DNA from 2 places in the Mesorhizobium sp. C089B genome. Region 1 is predicted to be linked to the other one. Evidence: predicted binding sites of a transcription regulator. Region 1 holds the regulator's gene; the other holds the start of a gene.
What was found. The regulator LexA, encoded in region 1, represses DNA repair genes until DNA is damaged. The targets are predictions, from matches to a motif close to TGTTCNNNNTGTGTTCNG.

Region 1 (3,127 bases):
GCTGAGCACGCTGCGCAACACCTACGGCATCGGCTGGACGCCGTTGCGCGAGGCGCTGTCGCGGCTGGAGGCGGAACGGCTTGTGACCGCCATCAGCAACCGCGGGTTTGCGGTCGCTCCCGTCTCTCGGGCGGAGCTCGAGGATTTGGCGCGTGCGCGGCTGGTGGTCGAACTGCCCCTGCTGGTGGAATCGATCGAGGAGGGCGACCGTGAGTGGGAAGACGCGGTCGTTGCCGCCCACTATCGTCTCTCACGGTGCGGGTCTGTTCTCGACGATCCATCGGATGATGCGGTCGACGCGTGGTACGAAAAACACGATGCCTTCCATGCGGCGCTGCTCAGTGCCGCGACATCCAGCTGGCTGCTGCGCTTCAATGCGACGATTTCCGACCAATTGCATCGCCATCACCGCTTTCTGGGTCTGGCCCCGACGCTGCGCGCCGCCGCCGGCCGCACGGATGGCCACCGGAAGGCCGTGGCGGCCCTGCGCGACGCCGTGGCGATCGAACACCATACCGCCCTGATGGAAGCGGCCCTCGATCGCGACGTCGAACGTGCGAAAACTCTGATGACCGCTCACATCGGCTACACGCTGCAGGTCTATGCCCAGAGTGAACCCGGCGCGGATGCTGCGCAGCCCCATCCGAAAAGGAAGCGGCGATCGTAGCCGACGACGCAGGGCACTTTGTCTTCGTTTCACCCCGTTGCCGGCCAACGACTACGAGCGCCGCTCGCGGTGCCGAACGTCACGCTGAACAAAACGTCAACACATTCATTAAACTTTAAAAGGTTGCGGAACACAACTGGAACAGATAGTGTTTGTTCTGGGTTTGTTTTTTCTGATTCTGGTTTCAGAACCCCTGGGGGCCGCGATGCTGACGCGCAAACAACATGAGCTTCTGATGTTCATCCATGAACGCCTGAAGGAGAGCGGAATCCCGCCGTCCTTCGATGAGATGAAGGAAGCGCTTGACCTCGCCTCCAAGTCCGGCATCCACCGCCTGATCACGGCGCTTGAGGAGCGCGGTTTCATTCGCCGGCTGCCGAACCGGGCGCGCGCGCTGGAAGTGCTGCGGCTGCCCGACTCGATCGCACCAGGCCTCAATGCGGCGAGGAAGTTTTCGCCGAGCGTCATTCAGGGCAGTCTTGGTCAAACCGGCCAAGGGCAAGGCGGCCAGGGACAAGGCGCGATGGGCCAAGGCGGTATCGGCCGCCAGATCAAGCCGGGCTCGCCGTCGCGTTCGATGTCGGCCGGCAATGACGACGCCGTTTCGGCGGTGTCGATCCCGGTGATGGGACGCATTGCTGCCGGTGTGCCGATCGACGCCATCCAGCATCAGACCCATTCGATCTCGGTGCCGCCTGACATGATCATGGGCGGTGAACACTACGCGCTCGAGGTCAAGGGCGATTCGATGATCGAGGCCGGCATTTTCGATGGCGACACGGTCATCATCCGCAATGCCGACACAGCCAGCCCCGGCGAGATCGTGGTGGCGTTGGTCGACGATGAGGAAGCGACCCTGAAACGCTTCCGCCGCAAGGGCGCCTCGATCGCCCTGGAAGCCGCCAACCCGGCCTACGAGACCCGCATTTTTGGACCGGACAGGGTGAAGGTGCAGGGCAAGCTTGTCGGATTGATCCGGCGCTACTGAGCCGGCTTGGGTTTGTACTTTTCACGCTGGTTGTAAGGCGGCAGGCCGCGCGCTTCGCGGGAGAAGCGGCGCTGCTCGTGCCAGGGGCGATACGGCTTGTCGACGGCGAAGCGGATGGTTGGCGCTGCAGCTGCCGATTGCGGATCGAAGAAGACGGCGGCGCTGCCGTCGCGGGCCAGCTGTTTCTTCGTCACGACCAGCACCAGCGGGTCGCGGCACGGATTGTAGGCCGTGGCGTCATCGATGACGATCAGGCTAGCGAAGGCACAGGCCGGCCGCGCCGTCTTGCGGTCTTTGGCAAGGGCTACAATGGCTCCGGAAGGGTGTCGGGCGATACAGAGATCGCCCATGCAATAGAAGGGCGACCCGGGCGGCAGATCGAGCGGATCGAGATCGAACCGCGTATCTGTTGCCTCGAAAATCTCGGGCGGGATAATGGTTTCGGCCCGCAGCGCCCGTTTCCAATTGTCCGTGGTGAATTCGTTGGAGCGTTCGCGGTTGAGGGCGAGTTCGCCGCCACCTATCGGCATGGCCACCAGATGTGCGTCCTCGGATATGAGCACGTCGGGCGTAAGCACCTGCGGCACCGTCAACAGGCCGGCCAGCGCGAAAGGCACGGCCGCCAGCCTGAGCCAGGTGGTGGCCATGGTGGCGATGACGAGGGCGACCGCCACCAACAGCACCGAGCGGATGGAGATCAGCCCGACGGCGTCGACCGGCGAGCGCTCGGAAATCCAGGCCGATATAGCGATCATCGCCATCAGACCCTTGCCCATCACATAGAGGAACGGCCCGTCGGCGCCGAACGGCATCGCCAGTGCGCTGAGCACGGCAAAGGGCATGACGATCAACGAAACAATCGGCATCACGGCCAGATTGGCGATCAGGCTGAGCGGCGACACACGCTGAAAATGCCAGATGGCGAACAGCAAGGTTGCACTGCCGGCGATGATCGAGGTCATGGCGAGGCCGCCCATGGCCAGCGCGAATTTTCGCGACAGGAAGCCGACGAAGGAGCGCTTTGCCAGCGGCGTTCTCACCTTGTCGGCGCGGTAATCGGCCCAGCCGGCATAGGCGCCGACAAGGGCGGCGGTGGCGGCAAACGACATCTGGAAGCTGGGACCGACCACCTCGTGCGGCGACACCAGGATGACGGCGATGGCGGAGATCGCCAGATTGCGCATGGTGAGTGCGGCGCGATCAAACAGCACGGCGACAAGCATGACCGCCAGCATGATGAAGCTGCGCTCGGCGGCAACCACGACGCCTGAAATAACGAGATAGGCGGCGATGGAGACGAGTGCTGCCACTGCTGCATATTTCTTGACTGGGCGGCGCGAAGAGAAATCGGGAAACAGCGCAAAGGCGCCACGCAGCAACGCCATGATGGTGCCGGCAACCAGCGCCATGTGCAGGCCGGAGATGGAGATGATGTGGTAGATGCCGGTGCGCCGCATCGCTTCGTTGACCTC
Region 2 (3,127 bases), 150 kb from region 1:
GTTGCCGCGCGCGCCGACGATCTTCAGCCGGCGGTTCTTCTTGGCCTCGCGCCTGACACCGGGCGTGGCGACTTCGAGCGCGCCCGACAGATATTTACCGGTGATCGAGTTGGGATTGGCCATCACCTGCTGCGGCGTGCCCTGGGCGATGATCTCGCCGCCATGAATGCCGGCGGCCGGACCCATGTCTACGACATAATCGGCATGCAGGATGGCGTCCTCGTCATGCTCGACGACGATCACCGTGTTGCCGATGTCGCGCAGATGCTTGAGCGTGTCGAGCAGGCGGGCATTGTCGCGCTGGTGCAGGCCGATCGACGGCTCGTCCAGCACATAGAGCACGCCGGTGAGGCCGGAGCCGATCTGCGACGCCAGCCTTATGCGCTGGCTCTCGCCGCCCGACAGCGTGCCGGAATTGCGCGACAGCGTCAGATAGTCGAGGCCGACATCGTTGAGGAAGCGCAGGCGGTCACGGATTTCCTTGAGAACGCGCACCGCGATCTCGTTCTGCTGGTCGTTGAGATGTGGCGGCAGTTCGGTGAACCACTGGTCGGCCTTGCGGATCGACAGCTCTGTGACTTCGCCGATATGCTTGCCGGCGATCTTCACCGCCAGCGCTTCCGGCTTCAGCCGGTATCCCTTGCAGACCGGGCAGGGCGTCGCCGACATGAAGCGCTCGATCTCCTCGCGCATCCAGGCGGATTCGGTTTCCTTCCACCGCCGTTCGAGATTGGGAATGACGCCCTCGAACGTCTTGGTGGTCTTGTAGGAGCGCAGGCCGTCATCATATTGGAAGGTGACCTCGCGCTCGCCGGTGCCGCGCAGGACGGCTTCCTTGGCCTCTTCGGTCAGGTCTTTGAACTTGTCGCCGAGCTTGAAGCCGTATGCCTTGCCCAGCGCTTCCAGCGTCTGCGCATAATAGGGCGAGGTCGATTTCGCCCACGGGCTGACGGCGCCGTCGCGCAGCGAGACGTTTTCGTCCGGCACGATCAGGCTGGCGTCGATGGCGCGCTGATTGCCGAGGCCGTCGCAGGTCGGGCAGGCGCCGAACGGGTTGTTGAACGAGAACAGCCTGGGCTCGATCTCCGGAATGGTGAAGCCGGAAACCGGGCAGGCGAATTTTTCCGAGAACAGGATGCGCTCATGCGTCTCGTTCTTCGATTTGTTGACCGAGTCCTCGCCGGTCTGGCTGGCGTCGAGCGGCCGGTCGGCGAACTCGGCCACCGCCAGCCCTTCGGCGAGCTTCAGCGCCGTTTCGATGGAATCGGCAAGCCGTGTCGCCAGGTCGCCGCGCACGACGATGCGGTCGACGACGACGTCGATGTCGTGCTTGTACTTCTTGTCCAACGCCGGCACATCGGCGATCTCATAGAAGACGCCGTCGACCTTGACGCGCTGAAAGCCCTTCTTCTGCAGCTCCAGCAGTTCCTTGCGATACTCGCCCTTGCGGCCGCGCACGATCGGCGCCAGCAGGAAAAGGCGCGTGCCTTCCTCGACCGCCAGCACCCGGTCGACCATCTGTGAAACCGTCTGGCTCTCGATCGGCAGGCCGGTCGCCGGCGAATAGGGGATGCCGACGCGCGCGAACAGCAAGCGCATGTAGTCGTAGATCTCGGTGACGGTGCCGACCGTCGAACGCGGGTTCTTCGACGTGGTCTTCTGCTCGATCGAGATGGCCGGCGACAGGCCGTCGATCTGGTCGACATCCGGCTTCTGCATCATTTCGAGGAACTGGCGCGCATAAGCCGACAGGCTCTCGACGTAACGGCGCTGGCCCTCGGCATAGATGGTGTCGAAAGCAAGCGACGATTTGCCGGAGCCCGACAGGCCGGTCATGACGATCAGGCTGTCACGCGGCAGGTCGAGATCGACATTCTTTAGGTTGTGTTCGCGTGCCCCGCGAATGGAAAGGTATTTATGGTCGGCCATCGCCGGTCGCCGCCTCAGGTCTGGTGTCAGTGGGATCGGCGGGTTTTCCCGGCCATTCCCTATGTAGGTATTTTTGCCGCCAAGTCGAGAGACGCCACACTTCTCGACCAAAGCCGTTTAACCGTCTTTCGCGCGAACGGGCAAGCGGAAAGAACAAAGACCGAACACGCTCCTGACAAAGCTGTGTGCAGAAACTGACAAGGGTGTTTCAGAAACTGACCCTGACGTAAGCTCCCGACGATCACATTTTCCGTAACCGGCTATTCAAGGTTGACGTCGTCGAATCAGGGGCGCACTCTGCCGGAGTCAACGGAGCCGGCCGTCTTTGATGGCCTCGCCGCCCATAGCGGCCTGCGAGACGCCGCAGGTTTTTGCGATTTGTGCTTCGGATTGACACCAGTCGCAACGGACATAGGAGCGGAGCATGACGCCACCGGATAGTCCCTTGAGGCTCCACCTGCTAGTGGAGCCGCGGCGGGCATAAGTGCCAGGTAGTTTCAAGGCATTGGAGTGTATGCGTCCCAACGAACGCATCGCGTCAGTCCAACAAACCACCAGACAAACCGTGACCTGCCGAATCCCACAAAAATCAGAGACGGCTAGTCGGATCGTCGGCTGAATGCCGCGAAGCATCCGAAATCAAAGTCGGTATAACACTACCGGCAGTTTGGATTTGAAATCCAAAAAAAGCCCCGACCGTTTGCGGAAGCAACGGCGGGGCTGTTCGTTTGCGAGGAAGTCGTCGACGCAGGCTTTCTCTCCCGTATAGTAGCTGGGAGAAGGGGCTACCGGCGCGGCGGCTTGATCCCACCCGTGCCGACATCGACAGTGATGCTGCCGGAAATCTTGACATCGGTGTCGCCGATCTTGAACGTGCCGTTCTCGCCGGCAGGCAGCGCGTCGTCCGGCTCCGGCCGCGGCGCGGGCTTGGCGATGCGGTAGTCGCCGGTCACGCCGGGCAGGGCGCCTTTCCGCGACGTGCTGGTGCTGCCCCCGGCAAAGGCCATGCTCGATGTCGCCGCCGTGATGGCAATGGCTATGGTCAGTCTGTTCAGGTGGTAGCGCATGGCAAGACTATAGTGCCGCGCTCAAGGCGAGGCCAGACCAGCGGCGTTGAAATTGAGGGAACACCGGCCTGCATTCGATACGGTGATCAAGCCGCTGCCTGCTTGCGAGTGTCGAAGACGTGGTCGACGAG

Region 2: a site for LexA is predicted at 2,079-2,096, ahead of uvrA (excinuclease ABC subunit UvrA). Genes of this name have one in related genera too.

What each region holds. Positions count from the first base shown of each region.
Region 1 is NZ_CP100469.1:1,408,492-1,411,618, reverse strand. Features, by position in the region: gene NLY44_RS07100 (GntR family transcriptional regulator) at 1-667, shown strand, start outside; gene lexA (transcriptional repressor LexA) at 873-1,655, shown strand; gene NLY44_RS07090 (ComEC/Rec2 family competence protein) at 1,649-3,127, opposite strand, start outside.
Region 2 is NZ_CP100469.1:1,254,488-1,257,614, forward strand. Features, by position in the region: gene uvrA (excinuclease ABC subunit UvrA) at 1-1,929, opposite strand, end outside; gene NLY44_RS06405 (hypothetical protein) at 2,715-2,936, opposite strand; gene NLY44_RS06410 (ATP-dependent Clp protease proteolytic subunit) at 3,083-3,127, opposite strand, start outside.